One region of the Streptomyces sp. NPDC001770 genome, then DNA from elsewhere that is predicted to be linked to it. Evidence: riboswitches for the same ligand, from Rfam matches in the RefSeq annotation. Region 1 holds a riboswitch; the other holds the start of a gene.

What was found. A riboswitch is a leader RNA that binds a small molecule or an ion and turns the genes downstream of it on or off. The one in region 1 is predicted to bind cyclic di-AMP.
Region 2: it holds a riboswitch for cyclic di-AMP, as region 1 does, so the genes downstream of both, ACWCSV_RS30335 (M23 family metallopeptidase) here and ACWCSV_RS08475 (LysM peptidoglycan-binding domain-containing M23 family metallopeptidase) in region 1, are expected to answer to the same signal.

The regions. Positions count from the first base shown of each region.
Region 1 covers NZ_JBSFFN010000006.1:157,450-160,649, reverse strand. Annotated here, with positions in the region: gene ACWCSV_RS08480 (SGNH/GDSL hydrolase family protein) at 1-179, opposite strand, end outside; gene ACWCSV_RS08475 (LysM peptidoglycan-binding domain-containing M23 family metallopeptidase) at 360-1,262, opposite strand; cyclic di-AMP (ydaO/yuaA leader) riboswitch at 1,268-1,438, opposite strand; gene ACWCSV_RS08470 (tyrosine-protein phosphatase) at 1,850-2,659, shown strand; gene ACWCSV_RS08465 (DUF6126 family protein) at 2,680-2,865, opposite strand; gene ACWCSV_RS08460 (helix-turn-helix domain-containing protein) at 2,939-3,200, opposite strand, start outside.
Region 2 covers NZ_JBSFFN010000045.1:29,792-32,991, reverse strand. Annotated here, with positions in the region: gene ACWCSV_RS30345 (M16 family metallopeptidase) at 1-72, shown strand, start outside; gene ACWCSV_RS30340 (M16 family metallopeptidase) at 99-1,481, shown strand; cyclic di-AMP (ydaO/yuaA leader) riboswitch at 1,695-1,862, shown strand; gene ACWCSV_RS30335 (M23 family metallopeptidase) at 1,876-2,640, shown strand; gene ACWCSV_RS30330 (GntR family transcriptional regulator) at 2,934-3,200, shown strand, end outside.

The DNA.
Region 1 (3,200 bases):
GAGCTCGTCGCCTCGTCGAGGACGGGAAGCTGGTCCGCCAGGAGAACCGCGAAACGGTCCGCCCAGCCGACATAGGTCCCGTCGGGTCCGGGGTCTCCGACTCCTTCGGTGAAACTGTCGCCGATCGCCGCGTACGACCCGATGATGTCTGTCTTCTGGATTCTCGAATCGTCTGCCACGGCCACATATCTTGCCTCTTCCAATGTGACCTACGCGACCGTAAGAAGGGGTTGACGGGGGGTGAGATAGCCCACCCGGTCAGTTTTTGGTAAAGCCGGAATAAGTAGAGGGGCGGCACGCTTGCGCGTACCGCCCCTCGAAGCCCTGACGGATCGTGACGACCGTCATCGGGAGTTGTCTCAGATGGAGACGCCGTGCGAACGCAGGTAGGCGATCGGGTCCACGTCCGAGCCGTAGCTCGGGGTGGTGCGGATCTCGAAGTGGAGGTGCGGGCCGGTGACGTTGCCGGTGGCACCCGAGAGGCCGATCTGCTGGCCGCCGGTGACGGTCTGGCCGGCCGAGACCATCAGCTGCGACTGGTGCGCGTACTGGGAGTACATGCCGTCGGCGTGCTTGATGATGACCTCGTTGCCGTAGGCGCCGTCGTAGCCGGCGGAGACGACGGTGCCGGGCCCGACGGCGCGGACGACGGTGCCGGTGGCGGCGCTGAAGTCGGAGCCGGTGTGGTAACCGCTGGACCACATGGAGCCGGAGGCGTGGTACTGCGTGGTGACGGTCGCGTTGGCGACCGGGGTGGTCCAGCCGGTGCTGTTGCTGTCGGCGGCCTTGGTGGTGGTCGCGGCGGACTCGGTCTTGGCCGCCGGGGCGGCCTTCGTCCCGGTCTTGGCCGCGGTGCTGCTCTCGGTCTTCGCGGTCTCGGTCTTCGCGGTCTCGGCCTTGGCGGAGGACGCGCTGGAGGCCGAGCCGGACGCCTGGGCGCCGAGCGTCAGCTTCATGCCCGGGAGGATCAGGCTCGGGTTGCCGCCGACGACCTCGCGGTTGTCCTGGTAGAGCTTCTCCCAGCCACCCTTGATCTTGTGCTGGGCGGCGATCTTCGCCAGGTAGTCGCCGGGGACGACCTTGTAGGTCTTGGCGGACTGCTGGGCGGACTGGGCGGCGGTGGGGGCCGACTGCTCAGCGGCGTGGGCACCCGTGGCTCCGAGGAGCGGCAGGGCGACGACGGCGCCGCCGGCTCCGACGGCGAGGATGCCGCGAGCGATCGGGCCGGACTTCTTACGACGGTGCTTACCCGGGATGGGCATGGGGGAATTCCTCTCCGGCGCCTACGAGGTGAGCTGTCGGGTTCGGGCTGGAGATGCCCGGTCGTGCTGAACACGACTTCACCCCGAGCCGGCCGGAACAACTCCGGTCGGCGGCTTACCTGGGTCCCCCGCTCCTGCCACGCATAGTGAGTGCGAATTCCGGGCGGCGGCAGGATTAGGCGGTCCGTCCGGAGTGATGGTGAACGTAATCGAGCCGGGCCGGACGGAACAAGCCATCACAAGCGGAACGGAATCCGCACGTCGATTTCAGCACTCTTTTCCGGTCACCCTCCGTGGATTACGGATCTTGGCATTCCGCACGACGGAAGGAGAGTCCTCCGGCGCCCCGGGCACGCACGGTCACGGATATGATCCCGCTCACCAGATCACCCGCCATCTCCCCTATAAACGGATGATGTTGCGTGAAATCCGTACAATACGGACATGTCGCGCACATCACTGGTGACGGTTCTTCAGTCCGCGAGGACCTGCCGCCGCCCCTTCGGTACCGCGGAGCGATGTCGTAGGGTCGCGACGAGCCGACGTCGGCGAGCAGCGCCGGCGCGCAGAAGCACCGAGGAGCCGCTGTGACGCAGGTGCCGCAGTTCTCGCCGGCCGAACCCGAGCTGAGCGGGGTCCGTAACTTCAGGGACGTGGGCGGGCTGCCCACCACCGATGGACGGCGGGTACGGCACGGGAGGCTCTTCCGCAGCGGCCACCTCGCCGCCGCCACCGCGGAGGACGCCGTCTTCCTCGGCCGGCTCGGCCTGCACACGGTCTTCGACTTCCGTAACGCGGCCGACCAGAAGCTGGACGGCTTCGACGTGGAGCTGCCGGGCGTCCGCAACGTCCGCATCCCACTCTCGGACCCCGCCGACGGGGCCGGTTTCTGGCGTCTGGTGCGCGAGGGCGACATCGCGCAGCTGCGCTCACTGCTGGCCGACGGCAAGGGTACGGAGCGGATGCTCGCCTCGTACCGCTCGATCATCACCGACCGCACGGCCGAACACAGCCGGGTCCTGCACGCCCTGGCGGAGGACAGTGTGCCGGCGCTGATGCACTGCGCCGCGGGCAAGGACCGGGCGGGTCTGACGATGGCGGTGACCCTGCTCGCGGTCGGGGTGGAGCGCGAGGCGATCGCGGCGGACTACCTCAAGTCCAACGACGCCCACCGCCGGTACCGCCTGCGGCGCGGCGACAGCGCGGACCCCCTGGTCTCCACCGAGGTGATGAGCCTGCTCAACCCGCTGTTCGGGGCGCACATCGACTATCTGGACGCCGCCTTCGCCACCATCGAGGAGAACTGGGGCACGTCGGAGCGCTACTTCGCGGAGGGGCTGCGGCTCTCCGGCGAGACCAGGGAGCGGCTGCGCGAGAGGCTGCTGGACGAGGCGTAGGCGGCGTCCGTACGGTTCCGCTACTGGTTGCCCCCGGCGACGGCAAACAGGATGTAGAGGAAGGCCGCGACAACATGCCCGGCGACCAGATAGGCGACCAGCCGGATGACCATCCCGCGCGGCATCTTCCGTTCCTGGGTGTCCCGGGTGTCGCGGACACCGGTCTGCCGGGGGGTCAGCGGGTCGTAGTGCTCCGAATCGGACATGACGGTCCTCTCTGCCGTGCGCCCGGGGCCGGGCGTACGAGGAATGGGCGCGGCACCGGGGTGCCGGGCGCGGTCAGCGCCGGCGGGTCCCGTCGCCGAGGCACAGCTCGGCGGCGGGGCTCTGCAACAGGGTGTGCACGAAGATCAGCTCGGCGCCCTCCGGTCCGGCGGCGGCGATCCGGTGCGGGGTGAGCGAGTCGAAGTGGGCGCTGTCGCCGGGCCCGAGCTCGTGCGTGGATTCGCCGAGGCTGACCCGCAGCCGCCCTTCGAGGACGTAAAGCCACTCCTCCCCCGGGTGGACCCGCACCAGGTCACCCTGCGCGCCGTACGGGACG
Region 2 (3,200 bases), on a different contig from region 1:
GTCGAACCGGCCGACGAGACGGGTGCCGAGGACGGCGCGGACGCCGACGCCCACGAGGAGGCCGCCAAGTGAGCGACGCCGCCGTGACTGGAGTAGCCATGGACTTCCACCCTCAGCCCGCCCCGGGCGACGCCCGACCCTGGGCCTTCCCGGCCCCCGAGCGCGGCACCCTGCCCAACGGGCTGACCGTGCTCCGCAGCCACCGCCCCGGCCAGCAGGTCGTCGCGGTCGAGATCCACCTCGAAGCACCGCTCGATGCCGAACCCGAGGGCCTGGACGGCGTCGCCACCATCATGGCGCGCGCCCTCTCCGAGGGGACGGACAAGCACAGCGCCGAGGAGTTCGCCGCCGAGCTGGAGCGCTGCGGTGCCACGCTCGACGCGCACGCCGACCACCCGGGTGTCCGGGTCTCCCTGGAGGTGCCCGCCTCCCGCCTGGCGAAGGCGCTCGGGCTGGTCGCCGAGGCGCTGCGGGCCCCCGCCTTCGCGGACAGCGAGATCGAACGTCTGGTGGGCAACCGCCTCGACGAGATCCCGCACGAGCAGGCCAACCCCGCGCGCCGTGCCGCCAAGCAGCTCTCCAAGGAGCTGTTCCCGGCCACCGCCCGGATGTCGCGCCCGCGTCTGGGCACCGAGGACACCGTGCGGCGGATCGACGCGGCCGCCGTGCGCGCCTTCTACGACGCGCACGTCCGCCCCGCCACCGCGGTCGCGGTCGTCGTCGGCGACCTCACCGGCATCGACCTCGACGCCCTGCTCGCCGACACCCTCGGCGACTGGTCGGGCAACGCCGGCAGCCCCCGCCCGGTGGCGCCGATCACCGCGGACGACACCGGCCGCGTGGTCATCGTGAACCGTCCGGGAGCTGTGCAGACGCAGCTGCTCATCGGCCGTATCGGCGCGGACCGGCACGACAGCGTCTGGCCCGCCCAGGTCCTCGGGACGTACTGCCTCGGCGGCACGCTCACCTCGCGGCTCGACCGGGTGCTGCGCGAGGAGAAGGGCTACACCTACGGCGTGCGCGCCTTCGCCCAGGTGCTCCGCTCCACGGCCGGCGGTCCGGACTCCGGCCCCGCCGGTGCGGCGATGCTGGCCATCAGCGGCTCGGTGGACACCGAGTCCACGGGCCCCGCGCTCGACGACCTCTGGAAGGTCCTGCGGACCCTCGCGGCGGACGGGCTGACCGACGCCGAGCGCGAGACCGCCGTGCAGAACCTCGTGGGGGTGGCCCCGCTCAAGTTCGAGACGGCCGCCTCCGTAGCGGCGACCCTCGCCGACCAGGTCGAGCAGCAGCTGCCCGACGACTTCCAGGCCCACCTGTACGCGCGGCTCGCCGAGACCGGCACGGTCGAGGCGACCGCCGCGGTGGTCAACGCCTTCCCGGTGGACCGGCTGGTGACGATTCTGGTGGGCGACGCGGCGCAGATCGCCGATCCGGTCCGTGCGCTGGGCATCGGCGAGGTGACGGTCGTCAGCGGCTGACCGGCCGTCAACCACACGACCGGGTACGCCCCGGCCGCGACCCCGGTGGGAGAGATCCCACCGGGGTCGCGGCGTTTGTCCTCTTTGGAAGGAAGAGTGGCTGTCTGCCCTGTGGGATACGCTACAAAACTTCCTGTCCGTTTGGTGATCGAAAGCGCTGCGGCCTAGCGTCGATCCGGCTGTCCGCCGACTGTGTACCGCACTCGCGGTGCCGGGCAGTCATCGCCGAGTCCCCGTCAGGCGCGAGCCTGGGGAGCCGGGGACCCGTGAAGTCCCTGGGGTGAATCGGGCACCCGCGTCTCGTGAGAGGCGCGAACGCCCGTAGGAGACCTTCCTGCTCCGAACCCGTCAGCTAACCCGGTAGGCGAGAAGGAAGGAAAGGACCCGCTCCTCCATGGCGTTCACCCGTGCCACCGGGACGCATCGTGCCCCGGGCCGTCCGACGCGCTCCACCGCCAGGTTCGCCGGCGTCGCGGCCCTCGCCGCCACCGGCGTCGTCGGCTCGATCGCCTCGCCGGCCCTCGCCGCCGACTCCACCGTTCCGTCGCCCGGCAGGACCGGCCTCATCGAGGCGGTGTCGCTCGGGGACTCCATCGCGGACCGGATAGCCGACCAGGCGGCGGCCCAGCAGCGCGGGGCGGAGGCCAGGGCGAAGGCCGAAGCGAAGGCGAAGGCCGAAGCCGCCGCACGGGCCAGGGAGGCCCGCGAGGAGAAGGCGCGCGCCGCCCGCGCCGCCGAGCGCGCCCGCCTGAACTCCTTCCACCTGCCCATCGCGGGCTCATACATCAGCACCGGCTACCAGTCGGGCGGTTCGCTCTGGTCCTCCGGCAGCCACTCGGGCGTCGACTTCCACGCCGCCACCGGCACCCCCGTCCTCGCCGTGGGCGCGGGTACGGTCGTCGAGGCCGGCTGGGGCGGCGCGTACGGCAACAACATCGTGCTGCGGATGACGGACGGCACGTACACCCAGTACGGCCACCTCTCCTCCCTCGGTGTCTTCGTCGGCCAGCGCGTCTCCTCCGGCGAGCGCATCGGCCTCTCCGGTGCCACCGGCAACGCGACCGGCCCGCACCTGCACTTCGAGGCGCGCACCGGCCCGGAGTACGGCACCGACATGGATCCCGTGGCGTATCTGCGGGCCCGCGGCCTCACCGTCTGACCTGCGGCCTCACCGTCCGACCCCGTGACCTCGCGGTCCGACCCCGCCGCCTTGCTGTTCGGCTTCGCGGTGCGGCCGTGGGGCAGCCGTGGGGCAGCCCCGGATCGTCCCGAAGCCCCGGCCCTCGCCGGGGCTTCGGCATATCACCCGAAACCTCTCCGGCCACCCGCTCCGCAGGCAAAAGATATGTGCGAATTCCGGTACGCCATCGGAAATTCACTCAGATTGCAATAGAGTCACGGTGCAGGCTTCGATCGGCCGCGTTTCGCGGGGATTAAGGCGGAGGTTCGGACATGCGCATTCCCGCGCACTCGGTATGCACGGCAATCCGTGACGACATCGTCTCGGGCGTCTACGAACGCGGCAGTCGCCTGACCGAGGAGCTCCTGGCGCGGCGTTACGGCGTCTCCCGCGTGCCCGTGCGCGAAGCGCTGCGGACCCTGGAGTCGGAGGGGTTCGTGGTCACCCGCAGACACGCCGGTGCCTGCGTCGCCGAGCCGACGGAGCAAGAGGCGGCCGACCTCCTGGAGGTGAAGCTCCTGCTGGAGCCGCTGGGCGCG